One region of the Stenotrophomonas sp. STEN008 genome, then DNA from elsewhere that is predicted to be linked to it. Evidence: riboswitches for the same ligand, from Rfam matches in the RefSeq annotation. Region 1 holds a riboswitch; the other holds the start of a gene.
What was found. A riboswitch is a leader RNA that binds a small molecule or an ion and turns the genes downstream of it on or off. The one in region 1 is predicted to bind glycine.

Region 1 (10,080 bases):
GGTCTACCTGCTGCCGATGCTGCCTGCCGTGGCCCTTGCCGCCGCGCCCCTGCTGCCCGGCCTGCTGCGCAGGCTGTGCGTGCGCCGGTATCTGTTCGGTTACAGCCTGGTGCTGATGCTGGCAACCGCCGTGCTGGGCGTGATGCTGCTCACCGAAAGTCACTGGGCGCAGGCGCAGCTGCAGCGGCGTGCGATGCCCGACACCCTGCTGCCGGTGCTGGGCGACGGCCTGCTGACGTTCGCGATCGCCGTGGCTACCCTGGCCGTGTGGTTGCGCGTGCGGCGCGCCGCCACCCTGGTACTGCTCACCCACGGCCTGCTGTGGATGCTGTACGGCCTGGTGCTGATTCCGGCGCTCGACCCCTACGCCTCGTCGTCGGCGCTGATGCGCCGGGTCGGCGCGAGGATCGGCCCCGATGCCGAACTGGCACTGGTGGCCTGGCGCGAGCAGAACCTGCTGCAGGCCGACCGCGCCGTGCGCGAGTTCGGCTTCAAGCGGCCCTGGCCTGAACAGTGGCACGACGCCGGCCCCTGGCTGGCCGAAGCACCCGACCGGCGCTGGCTGCTGGTACTCGACAAGGCCATGAGTCCCTGCGTGGATGCCGCCCAGGTGATCGACATCGGCGTCGCCAACCGCAACCGCTGGCAACTGGTGCCCGGCACTGCCTGGGATTCCGGCTGCCACGCCGAGCGGGCCGGCGCCAACGAAGAAGAAGACTGAATCATCCCCCACGCGGGCCGGCGGTTAACCCGGCCCGAACGCAGGTCCGACCCTTCTCCGACATCAACCTGACGAGCATGGCGCCGGTTCATCGTCACGGTGTTTTCCTGCATGTCCGTCCGTCCTCCCGTCTCCGGGGTTGCTTCGGCCTACTCCACGCTGGCATCGCGGTTCGCCGTGACCCACCTGTGGCTTCCACTGCTCATCGTGCTTCCCCTGTTCGCCGTGTTCATGGAGGGGGGAGCCGATCAATGGCTGGCTGACCACCTGTTCCGGTTGGAGGGCGGCCGCTGGGCACTGCAGGACGCGTGGTTCACCCGTTCGCTGGTGCACCGGGGCGGCAAGTGGTTCAGCACCGCCGCGGCGCTCGTGGTGATACTGCTGAGCTTTCACCACTGGCGCCGCGGACGTGATCGCACCCTGCGGTGGGCGCTGCTTTATGTCGTAATTGCCCTGGCTCTGGGAACCGGCGGCGTGTCTCTGCTGAAGTCGCTGGTGCCGATGGACTGCCCGTGGGATCTGCTGCGCTACGGCGGCCACCAGCCTTATATCGGGCTTTTCAGCCATCGTCCGGCCGACATGCCGGTGATCGCGTGCTTTCCCGCCGGCCATGCCAGTGCCGGCTATGCCTGGCTGAGCCTGTACTTTTTCGCCCTGCTGTGGCGTCCTGCCTGGCGCTGGACCGGCCTGGCACTGGGCCTGGGCAGCGGGCTGCTGTTCGGCATCAGCCAGCAGCTGCGGGGTGCACATTTTCTGTCGCATGACCTTGCCACAGCCCTGCTGTGCTGGCTGCTGTCACTGGGGCTGTACGTTCTGGTCCGCCATCACCTGGACCGCACCAACCGCCTGGAGGCGAACGCATGAATGCTTCGGTCCAACGCTCGTTCCGTGTGCCATCGCTGGCCGTCCTGCGCAGCTGGCGGCCACAGCTGTCCACCGAGGCGTTGATCGCGCTGACCAGCCTGTTCTTCGCCCTGGCCGGCAACGGCCTGTTCTGGCGCAGCGCGATGGCCAGCCACCCGGAGAGCCTGCGCTACGCGGTGTCGCTGCTGCTGTTGCTGCTCGGCACGCATGGCCTGCTGCTGGGCCTGCTGGTCTGGCGCTGGAACGCCAAGTTGGTGATCAGCGCGCTGCTGCTGGTAACGGCCTTCGCCGCCCACTACATGAGCCGTTACCACATCTATCTGGACGCGGACATGCTGCGCAACGTGCTGGCGACCGATCCGAAGGAAAGCCGCGAACTGATGACGGTCTCGCTGCTGTGGCCGGTACTGCTGCTGGCGGCACTGCCGATGGTGCTGGTGTGGCGGGTGCAGCTGCAGCGGCGCAGCTGGGGGCGCAGCCTGCTGTGGCGCCTGGGCTTCCTGGCGGTGGCTGCGGTGACCGCTGTTGGCGGTGCACTGATCTCGTTCCAGGACGTCTCCGCACTGATGCGCAACCAGCGTGAAGTGCGTTACCTCGCCACCCCGGCCAACGTGCTGCTGGGTCTTCCACGTGCACTGCGCGGCGACAACCCGGTGCAGCGCGCGCCGAAACTGCCGATCGGCACCGACGCCAAGGCCACCCCACGCGCTCCGGCGAGCAAACCGCGGCTGCTGGTAATCGTGATGGGCGAGACCGTGCGTGCACAGAACTGGGGCCTCAACGGCGGCCGCAATACCACGCCGGAACTGGCCCAGGCACCGGTGATCAACTTCCCCGACATGCACTCCTGCGGCACCAGCACCGAAGTTTCGCTGCCCTGCCTGTTCTCGCCATGGGGACGCCACGACTACGACGAGAAGAAGATCCGCGCGCACCAGTCGCTGCTGCACGTACTGAACCGTGCCGGCATCGCACCGCTGTGGCGTGACAACCAGTCCGGCTGCAAAGGCGTGTGCGAAGGACTGGACTTCCAGTCGCTGTCCGATGCGACCACCCCGGGCCTGTGCGCCGACGGCCGCTGCATGGACGAGATCCTGCTGCAGGACCTGGCCACCCAGGTGCGTGCCAAACCCGGCGACCGCGTGGTCGTGCTGCACCAGCTGGGCAACCATGGCCCGGCGTACTTCGAGCGCTATCCGGCCGCCTTTGCCCGCTTCAAGCCAACCTGCGACACCCGTGACATCGGCCGTTGCTCACGCGAAGAGATCACCAACAGCTATGACAATGCCGTGCTGTACACCGATCATTTCCTGAGCAAGACCATCGGCACGCTGCAGGGCATGCAGGACTACGACACAGCGATGATCTACCTGTCCGACCATGGCGAATCGCTGGGTGAGAAGGGCCTGTACCTGCACGGCGTGCCCTATGCGATCGCCCCGGCCGAGCAGACCCGCGTACCGATGACGATGTGGTTCTCGCCGGGCTTCGCCAGCAGTCGCGGGCTGGACCTGCAATGCGTGCGCAAGCGTTCGGCAGCGTATACCGACCACGACAACCTGTTCCCGTCGGTGCTGGGCCTGATGCAGGTGAAGACGGCGCTGTACGAGCGCGATCGCGACGTGTTCGCCGGCTGCGAGAGTTGAGGGGGGTTCGGCAGGGCTTGCAGCCCTGCACCCGCAGAAGCCGAGGCAACGTCAAAAGCCGAAGCGCATTCCGTGGGATGGCGGGGCACTGTGGGTTCGCGGGGACGGCGCAAGTACGTCCATGTAGCCTTGGTCGCGCCATCCATGGCGCTCACACCCCGCAAACCCACAGTACCCTGCCTTCGACAGGTTCACTCCGCTGTTGGTAGGTGAAATTCCGGGGTCAGATCCGTCTTCCTGCGGAAAACGGATCTGACCCCAATTTGATTGTCGATACCTGACAGATGTGCCGACCAAGGTCGACACCCACCAACAGCCGCCGCGATCTGTCAGAGGTGGGGCGGTGTGGGATTGCAGGACCGTTGGCGCCATGGATGGCGCCATCGAGCCCCCATGGATGGGTTTACGGCGTGTCCTGCAAGCCCACACCGCCCCGCCATCCCACGGATAGCCCGCTGTTGCTGTTGCTTTGGCCTTTGCCCTTGCTGGAAGGCTTCTGCGGGTGCCGGGCGCGGCCCGGCCGACTTCCGCCACTTGCGGTGGCAGCGCCTGCCCACTAGCCTTCGGCCGTCGTTCACCACCCAAGGACCGCCCGTGAAACACCGTCATCTCCTGCTGGCCGCTGCTGTCGCCGCCGCCACGCTGGCCCTGGCTGCCTGCAAGAAGGAAGCGTCCCCCGGCGCCGAGACCGCCGGCAGCAGCGCACCGGCCGGCGAGACCGCCGACCAGTTCGTTGCCCGCATCAATGCCGAATACAAGGCTGCCTATCCGGAGATGACCTCGGCGCAGTGGCTGTCTTCCACCTACATCAACAGCGATTCGGAGCGCATCGCGGCCAAGGCCAACGAGCGTTCACTGACCCAGCTCAACAGCTGGATCGAGCAGGCCGCGAAGTTCGAGGGCCAGCCGATGAGCGCAGACAGCAAGCGTGCGATCCATCTGCTGAAGCTGATGTCCTCGATGCCGGCACCGCGCGACCCGGCCAAGCTGGCCGAGCTGACCCAGATCGCCACCCGCATGGAGGGCAGCTACGGTGCCGGCAAGTACTGCACCGATGCCAACGACCCGGCCTCCTGCCGCCAGCTGGGGGAACTGGAACAGGTGCTGGCACGCAGCCGCGACTACGACGCGCAGCTTGACGCCTGGCAGGGCTGGCACAGCACCACGCGGAACATGCGTGGCGACTACCAGAAGTTCGTCAGCCTGGTGAACGAAGGTGCCAAGGGCATGGGCTTCACCGATGCCGGGCAGATGTGGCGCAGCGGCTATGACATGCCGCCGGAGCAGATCGGGCCGGAAACCGACCGCCTGTGGGAGCAGGTCAAGCCGATGTACGAGCAGCTGCACTGCTACGCGCGCGGGAAGCTGGACAAGACCTACGGCAAGGACAAGGCCGAGGTGGGTAATGGCCTGATCGCCGCGCACCTGCTGGGCAACATGTGGCAGCAGGACTGGTCCAACCTGTGGGACCAGCTGGAGCCCTATCCCGGTGCCGGAAGCCTGGACATCACCGCAGCACTGGAAAAGCAGTACCAGACCAACCTGAGTGCTGCGCTGGCCAAGGCTGGCAGGGATGCCAGCGTCGCGGGCCAGTACAGGGCACAGCGCGAAGCCGAACTGCGTACCGCGAAACAGATGACCGAGCGCGCACAGGATTTCTACGTGTCGCTGGGCATGCCCTCGCTGCCGCAGTCGTACTGGGACAAGACCCAGTTCATCAAGCCTGACGACCGTGACGTGGTCTGCCACGCCAGCGCCTGGGACATGAACATGGAAGGCGATGTGCGCACCAAGATGTGCATCAAGCCGAACGAAGAGAACTTCACCACCATCTATCACGAGCTGGGCCACATCTATTACGACCTGGCCTACAACCCGTTGCCGCCCCTGTTCCAGGGCGGCGCCAACGATGGCTTCCACGAAGCAATCGGCGACACGATCGTGCTGGCGATGACGCCCAAGTACCTGAATTCGATCGGTCTCGTTGATGCACCGCAGGAAAGCCGCGAGGCCGTGATCAACGCGCAGATGCGCATGGCGCTGTCGGGCGTTTCATTCCTGCCCTTCGGCCTGATGATCGACCGCTGGCGCTGGGGCGTGTTTGATGGATCGATCACCGCCGACAACTACAACAAGGCATGGTGGGATCTGAAGGCCAAATACCAGGGCGTTGCCCCGGCCAGCACCCGCGGCGAGGAGTTCTTCGATCCGGGCGCGAAGTACCACGTGCCGGGCAATACGCCGTACACCCGCTACTTCCTCGCCCGCATCCTGCAGTTCCAGTTCTACAAGGGCCTGTGCGATGCATCGGGTTACAAGGGCCCGCTGCACGAGTGCACCTTCTACGGCAACAAGGAAGCCGGCCAGAAGTACTGGGCGATGCTCAGCAAGGGCGCCAGCCAGCCGTGGCAGGCCACGCTGAAGGAGCTGACCGGCACCGACAAGCTGGATGCCGGCCCGATGATCGAGTACTTCAGCCCGGTCAATGAGTGGCTCAAGCAGCAGAACGAAGGCCAGATGTGCGGCTGGCAGGCCAGCGCTGCGGCCCCGGTGGCGAAATGAGAAAAGGGGCGGATCCGCGAGGATCCACCCCTTTCGTTCCGGTGGCGCCGGGCCATGCCCGGCGGCCTTGATCACACCGCTGCGTTCGCCGGGCATGGCCCGGCGCTACCCCCTACAGGTCAGCTGTTCTTGTTCGCCGCCCGCGCGGCGGCCAGCTCGGCCTTGTATTACTAGAAGGTCTGGCCCTTCTCCCTGGCCTCGGCCTGCGCGGCATCGCGCAGCGCGTCGGAATACATCAGACGCACCGGCGTACCGTTGCGCTCGTGCAGTTCACCGGCCTGCATGATCAACGCCAGTACCTGCGCGGCGCTCTCGCTATGCCCGGCGATACGGCCATCCATGCCCAGCACCCACTCGCCATCGCGGCGCACGACACCTGCCAGCAGCGTGCGCTGCGCATCACGCAGTTCGGCATGCGGCTCCACCGGCGAAGTCTGGGCAGCGGCCTTGTTGGCAGCCTTCTCTTCCTGGCGGCGGCGCTGGTCGCGACGGGTCTTGGAGGTGGTGGACATGGGGGCGGCATCGCTACGGGGGGGCGCAAGGATAGCGCACCCCGGCCGTGGCGCCGCTTCACGGGTCGCCCGCCACCGCCCCTGCGGCCGGTCAGAGGTCCGTGACCAAGGCCTGCACTGCGCGCTCACGGCGGTGTTCCCAGTACCAGAACACAAACCCGGCGGCGAAGAAGCCGGCCTGGCCCAGCGCCAGATGCAGCGGGCTGGCACTGAGCAGGGGCGACACGACGCCGGCCACCACGGTGCTGACCATCAGCTGCGCGAAGGCCTGCAGCGACGAGGCCAGGCCGCGCTGGTGCGGATACATGTCGAGCACGGCCAGCGCCAGGATCGGGAAGATCAGCGCCATGCCCATGCCGCCCAGGAAAATGGGCAGTACCGCCCACGGCAGCGCGAACTGCGGCGCCAGCACCACGTAGCCGACGTTGAGCAGTGTCGACAGCGCGCACAGGGAGAAGCCGATGGTCACCTGCCGGGTCGGCGTGGTGTGCCCGGCCATGCGCCCGGACAGGAACGCGCCGGCCGTCATGCCACCGATGGTGGGAATGAACAGCCAGGCGAAGTCGCCTTCGCCCAGATGCAGGTGCTGCATCACGAACACCGGCGCGGACGCGATGTACAGGAAAATGCCGCCGAAGCCGATGCTGCCGGCCAGTGCCAGGCGCAGGAAACGCGGGTTGAAGCCGATGCGCACATAGTCACGCAGCAGTGCGCGCGGCGACAGCGGTACCCGCGCCTCCGGCGGATGCGTTTCCGGCAGGAAGCGCGCGGTGGCCACCAGCAGCAGCAGCGAGAAAACCACGAGGAACCAGAAGATCAGCGGCCAGCCGGCACCGCTGAGCAGAATCCAGCCACCGATGATCGGGGCGATGGCCGGCGCGATGCCGAACAGCATCGAGACCTGGCTCATCAACCGCTGGGCGTCATGGCCGTGGTACAGGTCACGGATCACCGCGCGGCCGACGATCATGCCCACGCCCGCCGACAGGCCCTGCAGCGCGCGGAACGCCAGCAGGGTCGGCAGGTCAGTGGACAGCGCGCAGCCGACCGAGGCCCCGGCAAACACCACCAGGCCGCCGAGGATCACCCGCTTGCGGCCCCAGGCATCGGACAGCGGCCCGTGCGCCAGGCTCATCAGGCCATAGAACAGCAGGTAGACGCTGATGGTCTGCTGGACGGCCACCTCATCCACCGCCAGGCGCTGGGCCAGCTGCGGGAAGGCCGGGAAAATGGTGTCGATGGAGAACGGGCCGAACATGGCCAGGCCCGCGAGCAGCAGGGCCATGCGACGAGTGGACGGAGCAACAGCGGCGGTCATGTGAACGGTGTCCGGCAAGGCCATGCGCGGCACGCACGGCGGGCGCCGGTCCCGCTGCAGCAGGGACGGCGCCAGATGAATTCGGGTATCCGCTCATCATAGGCGGGGAATGCGCCCGATGCCATGCAGCACCGCACAAAACGCACGCCCCGGGCCATCGGCCATTCAGGCGCCGGCCCTGCCCGGGCGGCCCCGGCAGCAGGCCATAACCGGCTATAATCGGCGGGCAACACGGTGGGAGAAGCGGAACACCGCTGCCGAAGGCGCAACGCCCGTAATCGCTCAGGCCCGATACCACCCGCAACACAACTCTGGAGAGACCGGTTCGATCCGGCGCCGAAGGGGCACGAAGCTGCGGCCAGCCGCGCTTCCAAACTCTCAGGCAAAAGGACAGAGGGGCGCCCCGCAGCCCGCCATCCGGCGGCTTGTGCCCGTGCGTGTGCCCTTTCCTGACGGATCCTTCGCCATGTCCCAGAACACCCCTTCCCTGCGTGAGCTCGAGCACCACAGTGCGTTCGTCGAGCGCCATATCGGCCCCAATGACGCCGAGATCGCGCAGATGCTCGACGTCGTCGGCCACGCGTCGCTGGATGCGATGACCGATGCCATCGTGCCGGCCAAGATCAAGTCGCCGGCAGCGCTGGCGCTGCCGGAGTCGATCACCGAAGTGGAGGCGCTGGCGAAGATCCGCGCGATCGCCGACAAGAACACCGTGCTGCGCAGCTTCATCGGCCAGGGGTATTACGGCACCCACACGCCGAACGTGATCCTGCGCAACATCCTGGAAAACCCGGCCTGGTACACCGCCTACACCCCGTACCAGGCAGAGATCTCGCAGGGCCGCATGGAAGCGCTGATCAACTTCCAGACCCTGTGCGCCGACCTGACCGGCATGGAGATCGCCAACGCCTCGCTGCTGGACGAAGCCACCGCAGCGGCCGAAGCGATGACCCTGGCCAAGCGTTCGGCCAAGTCGAAGTCGGACACCTTCTTCGTGCACGATGCCGTGCACCCGCAGACCCTGGAGCTGCTGCGCACCCGCGCCGAGCCCATGGGCATCGTGCTGCGCGTCGGCACCCCGGCCGAAGCGCTGGAAGCAGACAGCTTCGGCGTGCTGCTGCAGTATCCGGATACGTTCGGCCAGGTGGCCGACTACCGGGCACTGGTCGAGGCCGTGCATGCACGCGGCGGCCTGGTCGCCGTGGCCACCGATCTGCTGGCGCTGACCCTGCTCGCCGCACCGGGCGAATGGGGCGCGGACATCGTGGTCGGCAACAGCCAGCGTTTCGGCGTGCCGTTCGGCTTCGGTGGCCCGCACGCGGCGTTCATGGCCTGCCGCGATGCCTACAAGCGCTCGATGCCCGGCCGCCTGATCGGCGTCTCGATCGATGCGCAGGGCAACCCGGCCTACCGCCTGACCCTGCAGACCCGCGAGCAGCATATCCGCCGCGAGAAGGCCACCTCCAACATCTGTACCGCACAGGTCCTGCTGGCGGTGATGGCCTCGATGTACGCCGTCTACCACGGTCCGGAAGGCCTGACCCGCATCGCCCGCCGCACCCACCGCCTGGCCGCGATCCTGGCCGCCGCACTGCGCAAGGCCGGCGTGCAGGTTGCTGGCGACTTCTTCGACACCCTGCACGTCACCGGTGTGCACGCCGATGAGATCCACGCCAAGGCGCGCGCCGCCGGCTACAACCTGCGCGCGATCGACAGCGACTCGGTCGGCATCAGCCTGGACGAGACCGCCACCCGCGCCGATGTGGTCGCGCTGGCCGCCGTCTTCGGTGCCCAAGCCGATGTCGATGCACTGGATGCCAGCACCGCCGACGCGCTGCCGGCCGGGCTGCTGCGCCAGTCCGCGTTCCTGACCCATCCGGTGTTCAACACGCACCACAGCGAGCACGAACTGCTGCGCTACCTGCGTTCACTGGCCGACAAGGACTTGGCGATGGACCGCACGATGATCCCGCTGGGCTCGTGCACCATGAAGCTCAACGCCACCGCCGAGATGATCCCGGTGACCTGGCCGGAGTTCTCGCAGATCCATCCGCTGGTGCCGGCCGACCAGGCGCTGGGCTACAAGGAACTGATCGAGTCGCTGGAAGCGATGCTGGTCGAATGCACCGGCTACGATGCGGTCAGCCTGCAGCCGAACTCGGGTGCACAGGGCGAGTACGCCGGCCTGCTGGCGATCCGCGCCTACCACCGCTCGCGTGGTGAGGAGCATCGCGACATCTGCCTGATTCCGGATTCGGCCCACGGTACCAACCCGGCCTCGGCACAGATGTGCGGCATGAAGGTGGTGGTCACCAAGACCGATGCCAACGGCAATGTCGATGTCGAGGACATCCGCCTCAACGCCGAGAAGTACAGCGACCGCCTGGCCGCGATCATGATGACCTACCCGTCCACGCACGGCGTGTTCGAGGAGGAGGTGGTCGAGATCTGCGAAAT
Region 2 (10,080 bases), on a different contig from region 1:
AAGCCGCTGCACGACCGCGTTGTGGTCAAGCCGATCGAAGCCGACGAAATCTCCGCCGGTGGCATCGTCATCCCCGACTCGGCCAAGGAAAAGTCCACCAAGGGTGAAGTCGTGGCCGTCGGCCCCGGCAAGCCGCTGGACAACGGCAGCGTGCGCGCGCCGTCGCTGAAGGTCGGTGACAAGGTCATCTACGGCCAGTACGCCGGCAGCTCGTACAAGAGCGAAGGCGTCGAGTACAAGGTCCTGCGCGAAGACGACGTGCTCGCCGTCATCGGCTGAGCCCCGCCGCGACCTGTTTCAACCTGATCCCCACATCCCAGCCGCCGGGCACGGCCCGGCGCGACCAATGAGGTAATTGCAATGGCTGCCAAGGATATCCGTTTCGGTGAAGACGCCCGTTCGCGCATGGTGCGCGGCGTCAACGTTCTCGCCAATGCCGTCAAGGCCACCCTCGGCCCGAAGGGCCGCAATGTCGTGCTCGAGAAGAGCTTCGGCGCCCCGACCATCACCAAGGACGGCGTCTCCGTCGCCAAGGAAATCGAACTGGCTGACAAGTTCGAGAACATGGGCGCGCAGATGGTGAAGGAAGTTGCTTCGCGCACCAACGACGACGCCGGCGACGGCACCACCACCGCCACCGTGCTGGCCCAGGCCCTGATCCGCGAAGGCGCCAAGGCCGTTGCTGCCGGCATGAACCCGATGGACCTCAAGCGCGGTATCGACAAGGCCGTCGTGGCTGCCGTCACCGAGCTGAAGAACATCTCCAAGCCGACCGCTGACGACAAGGCGATCGCCCAGGTCGGCACCATCTCGGCCAACTCGGACGAGTCGATCGGCCAGATCATCGCTGACGCGATGAAGGAAGTCGGCAAGGAAGGCGTGATCACCGTTGAAGAAGGCTCGGGCCTGGACAACGAGCTGGACGTGGTCAAGGGCATGCAGTTCGACCGCGGCTACCTGTCCCCGTACTTCATCAACAACCAGCAGTCGCAGACCGCTGACCTGGATGACCCGTTCATCCTGCTGCACGACAAGAAGATCTCCAACGTCCGTGACCTGCTGCCGGTGCTGGAAGGCGTCGCCAAGGCCGGCAAGCCGCTGCTGATCGTGGCCGAGGAAGTCGAAGGCGAAGCGCTGGCGACCCTGGTGGTCAACACCATCCGTGGCATCGTCAAGGTTGTGGCCGTGAAGGCCCCGGGCTTCGGCGATCGTCGCAAGGCGATGCTGGAAGACATGGCCGTGCTGACCGGCGGCACCGTGATCTCCGAAGAAGTGGGCCTGTCGCTGGAGAAGGCCACCATCAAGGACCTGGGCCGCGCCAAGAAGGTGCAGGTCTCCAAGGAGAACACCACCATCATCGACGGCGTGGGCGACAAGGCTGCGGTCGAATCGCGCGTTGCGCAGATCAAGACCCAGATCCAGGACACCTCCTCGGATTACGACCGCGAGAAGCTGCAGGAACGCGTGGCCAAGCTGGCCGGCGGCGTTGCCGTGATCAAGGTGGGTGCGTCCACCGAAATCGAAATGAAGGAAAAGAAGGATCGCGTCGACGACGCCCTGCACGCTACCCGTGCAGCCGTTGAAGAAGGCGTGGTTCCGGGCGGCGGCGTTGCACTGGTCCGTGCGGTCACCGCGCTGGCCGGCCTGAAGGGCGCCAACGAAGACCAGAACCACGGCATCCAGATCGCCCTGCGCGCGATGGAAGCCCCGCTGCGCGAGATCGTCGCCAACGCCGGCGAAGAGCCGTCCGTCATCGTCAACAAGGTCAAGGAAGGCAGCGGCAGCTTCGGCTACAACGCCGCCACCGGTGAGTTCGGCGACATGCTGCAGTTCGGCATCCTGGACCCGACCAAGGTGACCCGTTCGGCGCTGCAGAACGCGGCCTCGATCGCTGGCCTGATGATCACCACCGAAGCCATGGTTGCCGAAGCTCCGAAGAAGGACGAGCCGGCCCTGGGCGGCGCCGGTGGCATGGGCGGCATGGGTGGCATGGGCGGCATGGACTTCTAAGGTCCGCTGTTCCCGATGAAGTGAAAAACCCCGCCGCAAGGCGGGGTTTTTTTTGTGGGCGTTCCGCCCCCTCCGCTGGACGTGGACCGTGGTCGACCTGTCAGCGCACGAATGCCTTCGTGGCGCCGTATTCCCAATCCCACGGCACCCCCGTCTCGCCCAGCACGAAGCGCACCAGTGCCGGAAAGGCCGCTTCGGCGCGCACATCGTTGCCCAGGATCACCACGCAGCGTTGGCCTTGTTCGACGCACACCAGCGTGTTGCCCACCGCATCGTCATGTCCGCCCTTGTAGAAGCCTGCGCCTTGTGCACCGGTGAATGTCACCACGCCCAGTCCCGCAGCCAGGTTTCTGCGCCGCTGCGCCACCGGCAGTTCCGGCTGCAGCGTCGGGAACTGGCTGGCGGTGGTGATCGGCAGCTGCGGCCGCACCAGCTCCCGGCGCATCGATGCCGACAGCCCCTGGCCACTGACATAGCCGGCCGCGAAATTGCCCATGTCGGCGATGGTCGTGTCCATCGAACCGGCGGCACGCACGCGGCTGCGTTCATCGTGCGGTTCCGTCGTGCCTTCGGCGGTCCAGCCGTCGGCCAGATTCGTGGCGAAATCCTCGCGCCACATCATGCTGGTGCGGGGCATGCCGAAGCGGTCGAATACGCGCTGCTGCATGAGCGTACCCACGTCCAGGCCCAGCCCGCGCTCCAGCACGAACTGCAGCAGGATCAGGCCTTCGCCGGAATAGCCATAGCGGCTGCCCGGATCGAAGTGGAATTTCAGTTTTCCGTCCGGCTCCAGGAATGCAAAGTTGGCAAAGCCGCTGGCATGGTTGAGCAGCAGGCGCGGGGTCAGCCGGCGCCAACGTTCGTCGCCGGCCAGCACGGTGTAATCGGCGTACTTCTTCGGCTCGGCCGGATAGTCCGGTAGCGGTCTGTCCAGCGCGCTGGCGATGCTGGCATCCAGATCGATCACCTTGTCCTGTGCAAGCTGCGCGATCAGGTGGCCGAAGGCCATCTTGGTCAGCGATGCCGCATACATGACCGTGTCGGTCTGCAGCGGTTCGCCGGCAGCGTTGCGCTCGCCATAGGCGGCAACGTGCACGACCTTGCCACCGTCGACGACGGCCACTGCCATCCCGCGGGCGTGAGCCACCTGCATCAGGCGCTTGGCTTCGGCATCGATCCGGGCCGGGGAGGGCACGGGAGGGGGAGCGGCCATTACGGCGGCGGGGAACAGCGTCAGCAACAGCAGGACGGCACGGCGCATGCGTGGAACTCCTGGCGGGACGTGGCGCGATGCTACCGCAGCTTCGGCTGCTTGCAGCCCCCTGCGCGAGGAGTGCGCCCGGCCGGGCCCGGCGGCAGGCCCCGTAGGTGTTGCGTTCCATCCCGTCATGAATATGATTAGGCGCCTAAACATATTGGAAATCACTGTGCTTGAGGCAAAACATGGCGCCCTTCTGGACGAGGCCCGGCGACGTGGCCACGCCAATGTCGCCCTGCTGCATCTGTGCTTCCAGCTGCTGTCGCTGTCCTCGGCGATCGATCGCGACTGCGCCAGCCGGCTGGCACCGCACGGGCTCAGTGAAGGCCGCTTCATCGTGCTGTTCCTGCTGCACGGTGCCGGCGGCACACTGTCGCCGCATGCGCTGGCCGAACGTGCAGGCGTGACCCGCGCCACCATCAGCGGCCTGCTCGATGGCCTGCAGCGCGAAGGGTTGCTGCAGCGGCGCAGCGATGCGGACGATGGCCGTCGCCTCCAGATCGTGCTGACCGCGCAGGGCAAGCGCCTGGCCGAAGACCTCTTCAATCAGCACACGCAGTGGATCGCGGGCCTGTTCAACGGCCTGGACACTGCCGAGCAGGTGCAGCTCTCACAGCTGCTGGCCAAGGTGTGGCAGCACACCGGCGGCGGACGGAAGGACCTGCAGTGAGCGCAGCGATCAGCCCGGCGCGAAAGCATCAGCTGGATACCGGGGCAGCCGCCAGCACGCATCTGGCGGAATGTCTGGCCGTGGACTTCGCGGTGTTGCTGCAGACCGTTGCGGTGCTGCCGGAGACTGCCATTCAATGCATGCGCGATGCCGCCAGCAAAGGCATTACCCAGCGCATGGTTCTGGCGGCAACGCTGTTGCGTGAGGCCAGGCAGGGTGATCCTGCACAGTGGCAGTCGCATGCATCCGACACCGTGCGCGGCTGGGCCTGCTACCTGATCGGTGGCGATGCCACCGCCTCCCTGCCGGTGAAGCTGGAGAAGATGCGCCCGTTGGCCGATGATCCGCATTTCGGCGTGCGCGAATGGGCGTGGCTGGCGCTGCGCACCGACATCGTTGCCGGGCCACTGCTGGCGCTTGAATGCCTGCAGCCGTGGACGCAGGAACCGTCCGCCCATCTGCGCCGGTTTGCCTGTGAAGCACTGCGTCCCCGTGGCGTCTGGGCGGCGCACATCGCTCTTTTCAAGCAGCATCCCGAACACGCGCATTCGCTGCTGGAGGCACTGGCTGATGATCCCGAACGCTATGTGCAGGATTCCGTCGGCAACTGGCTCAACGATGCCGGGAAGACCCAGCCGCAGTGGCTGCGTGACCTGTGCACACGCTGGCAACGCGAGCGCGACAGCCCTGCCAACGCCTACATCCGCAGGCGCGCACTGCGTTCACTGTGATCCGGCGGGTGCCGGACCATGACCGGGCCATCGGGCCCGGTCACATTGCGCGGACGCGGCTAGTGGGGCTGCAGGCGTTCGGCCGCATGCGTGGCCAGCCCCAGGGATGCCAGCATCAACCCTTCCATCACCCGGTCGCTCACGTGATGTTCGGGCGCGGCATTCTGGCGGCAGCGTTCGGCGGCCAGCAGCACCTCCTGCACGATGCGCAGGCCGGCCAGTGCGCCATCGGCATCGGCCAGCATCATGCGTCGGCCGTTCGCTGGATGGCGCTCGGGCCAGGGTTGGCCATCGGCGTCCGCACCGCTGCCGATGCGTTGCAGGTGGGCGACCAGACTGTTGGGATCGAACGGCGCCTGATCGGCATTGGCCGGATCGGGGTGGGCACCGGGGAAGGGAACGTGTGGTGTGTTCATGGCGTGTGCTCCGTACAGGACAGACGACACCGCCACCGGAAGAGGTGGCGGACGGTACGTGGCGGCAAAGACCGGGAGATGCTGATACCGGCGGGCGCAAGCGCCCCCACGCACCGCCCGCCATGGAACGCGGACGGATTGCCAGCCGGCGCCGCGCAAGGCGACGCCGGCTGACAAGCGTAAACAACATCTCCTCGGGCTTTGCCGACCCGGCCACCCTTTTCCGGTGGCAAACCATCTTGAGCACATGTCCGCGTGGAATGCCAAGGCAGTACGCGACACGTCATGAACGCGGCGGAAGTATCGCATATGCCGTTGCCCGTATAACCGCGCATCGAGTGCCTGCAGGCCGCCTCCAGGCCGGGGCGTGGAAAGTGTGGAAAGGCGTTCTCAACCTGCGGGCACAATCGGTCCAGTCACGACATGAGCGATCCGCGTGACGGCACATGCGCTGGTGCGCCAGACGCGGTAAACAGTGCATTGCCCACGTCTACCCACAGGGAAGTCGATCATGCAGAGCACGCTCCAGGTCACGCTGTTCGGCCCTCCCGGCGACACCCCGGCGTTGCAGTTGCCGGATGTGGACGGGCCCTCGGTGGCGATACCGGAATCGACCCTGCGGCGGCTGGTCTCCGATCTCTACACGGCGCGGTCCCTGCTCAACCCCGAGCAGTTGGAGGAGGCGAGGCGGGAGCTGGACCAGGTGCTGGAGCGCTGGGCCGATATCCACGAGGGCCTGCTGCTGGACGTGGAAGTGCATGGCAGCCGCTAGATCGCCGTGCTGCTGAACCGCTTCCCCAGTTGCGGATGAAACATTTTGTGCTGCGCAGAAGCTGTGCTATCAATACATCCCATGAACGCAGCCGCTACCCGCTTTTACTGGTATTACTTTCCGAAGCCACTGGCGGAGGAAGGACTGCGCTCACCCTGAAGAAAGCTTCAGACGCATTCCCGAAAGCCGCCAGCGAACCTGGCGGCTTTTTTCATGCCGCCTCGCTGGGGACCCCCTACGTACCGGAGACCTCCCCCATGCCCCCCCATACCGACGACCTGCGCATCCGCACCATCGAACCGCTCACACCGCCTGCCCAGCTGCTGGCGATGCTGCCGTGTGACGATGAAGCCTCCGGCACCGTCAGTGCTTCGCGCGCGGCCCTGCACCAGATCCTGCATGGCCGCGACGATCGCCTGGCGGTCGTGGTCGGCCCGTGTTCGATCCACGATCCGAATGCGGCCATCGAGTACGCACAGCGCTTGAAGCCGCTGCGCGACGCGCTGGCCGGCGAGCTCGAGATCGTCATGCGCGTGTACTTCGAGAAGCCGCGCACCACGGTGGGCTGGAAGGGCCTGATCAATGACCCGGACCTGGACGGCAGCTTCCGGATCGACAAGGGCCTGCGCATTGCCCGCGGCCTGCTGCGCGACATCAACAAGCTGGGCCTGCCGGCCGGCGTTGAATTCCTCGACGTGATCTCGCCGCAGTACATCGCCGACCTGGTGGCATGGGGCGCGATCGGCGCACGCACCACCGAAAGCCAGGTGCACCGCGAACTGGCCTCCGGCCTGTCGTGCCCGGTGGGCTTCAAGAACGGCACCGATGGCAACGTCAAGATCGCGGCCGATGCGGTCGGCGCGGCCTCCAACCCGCATCACTTCCTGTCGGTGACCAAGCAGGGCGGCACCGCCATCGTTTCGACCACCGGCAACCCGGATTGCCATGTGATCCTGCGCGGCGGCAAGCAGCCGAACTACGACGCGGCCAGCGTGGCCGACGCCTGCCAGGCACTGGCCAAGGCCCGGCTGCCGACGCGGCTGATGATCGATGCCAGCCATGCCAACAGCCTGAAAAACCCGGAAAACCAGCCGAAGGTGATCGAAGACATCGCCGTTCAGCTGGAGGACGGCGAACAGCGCATCGTGGGCGTGATGATCGAGAGCCATCTGGTGGGAGGCCGGCAGGAACTGGTGGAAGGCCAGCCGCTGGTCTACGGACAGAGCATCACCGATGGCTGCATCGACTGGGACACCACCGTGACGGTGCTGGAGCGACTGGCTGCGGCCGTGCGCGCCCGTCGCGAAGTGACGGTGTCAGAAGCCGCCTGAGCGCGGCATGTGTGTGGATGGCGGCCTGCGCCTGCGGGGGTGCGGCCGCGATCAGGGCCGGTCGGAGTTGGAGACCGGCCCGTCCGCACCGGCGATGCGCCTGGCGCTGCGCATGAGCGACAGCGCCAGGTCCATCGCCGGGGTGGTGCAGGGCACGAAGGGGAGCGCCGGGCCACGCCCGGCGAACACGCCATCGTTCAATGCACTTCGTCGTGATACACGAACTTCGGCATTTCCCAGCGGTAGTGGATCGCCAGCAGGCGCAGGGCGAAGCCGCCCGCCAGGCAGCACAGGATGGCCGTGGCATCGGGCACGTTCCAGTGCAGCAGCAGCAGATAGGCGGCGCCGGTCAGCAGCGCGATGATCGCGTACAGCTCCTTCTGGAAGATCAGGGGCACTTCGTTGCACAGAATGTCGCGCAGCACGCCGCCGAACGCACCGGTCAGCATGCCTGCGATCAGCACGATCGGTGTGGCATGACCGGCCTCGCGTGCGATCGAGCAACCGATCAGGGTGAAGGCGATCAGGCCCAGGCCGTCGAGCACCAGGAAGGTGCGGCGGAAGTGGTGCATCCAGCGTGCGACCCAAGTGGCGATCAGCGCCGCGCACACGGTGAAGCCGAGGTACTCGGGATGTTTGACCCAGCCCAGCGGATAGTGGCCAAGCAGGATGTCGCGCAATGAACCACCGCCGAGCGCGGTAACGCAGGCGATCATGACCACGCCGAACAGATCCATGCGGCGGCGTCCCGCGGACAGTGCGCCGGTCATGGCTTCGGCGGAAATGGCGATCAGGTAGATGATGGACAGCAACATGGAACAGGCTCCGGACGCGGTGGGGCCGGCCATGCGCGGACGCCGCCATTGCCTGCGCAATGACGGGATGACGATGACCGGTGCCGCTCCCGCTGTCCTTTTGCCTGAGAGTTCAGCGGCGTAGGCCGCGTGCCCCTTCGGCGGATCGTACCGGGCATGCCCGGTGACCTCTCTCCAGCTCGGCGAGTCGAATGCATGGTTGGTGGGATTCCAGCCCACCGGCCTGAGCGATCATGGGAGCCTGCGCCTTCGGCGGGCGCCAGCGCGGCGCCTCTCTCCTGCATTCGCGGGCAGTATATCCGCTGCGGTGCAGCACGGCATAATCCCGGCATGGCCCCGTCCCACCGCCCGTGGTTCCTGTACCTGCTCGAATGCCGCGATGGCAGCTACTACGCTGGCATCAGCACCGACGTGGACGCGCGTTTCGCGGCCCATCGCGCCGGTACGGGGGCGCGCTACACCCGGGCCCGCCCGCCGCTGCGCATCCTGGCCGTGCGTGAGTACCCGGACCGCTCCGCGGCTTCGCGCGCCGAGTGGCAGCTCAAACAGCTACCGCGCGAGCGCAAGCTGGCGTGGTTGCAGGCGCCGACCGAGGGAATTCTTTAGAGACGGGCCGTGCTCGGCTCCGGCCCTCCGCCATCACTAGGTTCAGGACATTCACAACATGCGACGACAGGAACTCTGACCATGCGATTATCGCTGCGACCATCGACACAGGGATCGATCCGATGAAGGTCCGTTGGATGCTGCTGTTGACCCTCTGCTTGGCCCTGCAGGCCTGCACGCAGACACCGGCACCGCCGTCGCCGCTTCAGCACGGGCAGATCGGTACCGCCGCCGAGCTGGCCTCGCAGCGTGGCCTGACCGCGCCGAATACGCCCCGTTTACGCCGCGATCTGGTGCCGGCCGAACTGGTCGATCTGATTCCGCTCGCCGAAAAATGGGGCATCGGCGATGACCTGCTGCGCAGCGAGATGCAGGAACGTGCCACTGACGCGGAGAAGCAAGCGATGGGCGATGCATTGAAAGACCGTCATGCGCGTATCACCGCGTGGCTCGACAGCCTTCCGCCGGGGCAGTCAATGTCCGACGAGGCCGCTGCGTTCATGTATATGCAGGTGAGTGCTGACGAAATGGGCCTGATGCAGCAGTAGGTTCACACCATGTGGGGTCAGATCCCCACAGGAAAGGGATCTGACCCCGTTGCAGACCTGCGCTACCGTTTCGGCCGGCGGTCATCCTGGTCATCGCCGAAGATGATGCGTGCGCTGCGCTGGTAGCTCCAATACGCCACCGCCCAGTTCAGCAGCACCACGATGCGGTTGCGGAAGCCGATCAGGAAGAACACGTGCGCGGCCAGCCAGAACCACCAGGCCAGCACGCCCGACAGCTGCAGGCGCCCCAGGTGCACGATGGCGGCCATGCGGCCGATGGTGGCCAGGTTGCCGTAGTCCGCGTACTTGAAGGGCCCGGGCTCCGGCCTGCCGTGCAGGCGTGCACGGATGACCTCGGCCACGTACTTGCCCATCTGCTTGGCGGCGGGCGCTACGCCGGGCACGGGCTTGCCGTTGGCCTGGTTCACCGCGGCCAGATCGCCGGCCACGAACAGTTCCGGATGCCCGGGCAGGGTCAGGTCCGGCTGCACCTGCACGCGCCCGGCACGGTCCAGTGGCACGTCCAGCGTGCGCGCCAGCGGCGAGGCGGCCACGCCGGCCGCCCACACCACGGTGCGCGCCGGCACGAACTGGTCACCCAGCGTGAAGCCCTGGCTGTCGATGTTGCTCACCGGCGTTCCGGTCAGCACTTCCACACCCAGCTTTTCCAGCTGCCGGCGCGCCTTCAGCGAGAGCACTTCCGGGAACGAGGACAGCACGCGTGGACCGGCTTCCACCAGGCGCACCTTGGCGCTGGCCGGATCGATGTGGCGGAATTCATTGCGCAGCGTATGGCGTGCAATCTCGGCCAGGGTGCCCGCCAGTTCGACGCCGGTCGGGCCGCCGCCGACGACGGCAAAGCTGAGCCACGCCGCCTTCCTGGCCGGGTCCGGTTCGGCTTCGGCGCGCTCGAACGCCAGCAG

Region 2: it holds a riboswitch for glycine, as region 1 does, so the genes downstream of both, ACVOME_RS00350 (trimeric intracellular cation channel family protein) here and gcvP (aminomethyl-transferring glycine dehydrogenase) in region 1, are expected to answer to the same signal.

The regions. Positions count from the first base shown of each region.
Region 1 covers NZ_JBRRET010000036.1:29,053-39,132, forward strand. Annotated here, with positions in the region: gene ACVOME_RS15225 (ArnT family glycosyltransferase) at 1-721, shown strand, start outside; gene ACVOME_RS15230 (phosphatase PAP2 family protein) at 833-1,585, shown strand; gene ACVOME_RS15235 (phosphoethanolamine transferase) at 1,582-3,231, shown strand; gene ACVOME_RS15240 (M2 family metallopeptidase) at 3,826-5,793, shown strand; gene ACVOME_RS15245 (hypothetical protein) at 5,964-6,305, opposite strand; gene ACVOME_RS15250 (multidrug effflux MFS transporter) at 6,397-7,623, opposite strand; glycine riboswitch at 7,925-8,027, shown strand; gene gcvP (aminomethyl-transferring glycine dehydrogenase) at 8,090-10,080, shown strand, end outside.
Region 2 covers NZ_JBRRET010000001.1:61,180-71,259, reverse strand. Annotated here, with positions in the region: gene ACVOME_RS00390 (co-chaperone GroES) at 1-279, shown strand, start outside; gene groL (chaperonin GroEL) at 361-2,010, shown strand; gene ACVOME_RS00380 (serine hydrolase domain-containing protein) at 2,111-3,271, opposite strand; gene ACVOME_RS00375 (MarR family winged helix-turn-helix transcriptional regulator) at 3,438-3,938, shown strand; gene ACVOME_RS00370 (DNA alkylation repair protein) at 3,935-4,669, shown strand; gene ACVOME_RS00365 (hypothetical protein) at 4,729-5,085, opposite strand; gene ACVOME_RS00360 (hypothetical protein) at 5,597-5,857, shown strand; gene ACVOME_RS00355 (3-deoxy-7-phosphoheptulonate synthase) at 6,115-7,188, shown strand; gene ACVOME_RS00350 (trimeric intracellular cation channel family protein) at 7,386-8,003, opposite strand; glycine riboswitch at 8,086-8,191, opposite strand; glycine riboswitch at 8,205-8,294, opposite strand; gene ACVOME_RS00345 (GIY-YIG nuclease family protein) at 8,334-8,609, shown strand; gene ACVOME_RS00340 (hypothetical protein) at 8,747-9,157, shown strand; gene ACVOME_RS00335 (NAD(P)/FAD-dependent oxidoreductase) at 9,220-10,080, opposite strand, start outside.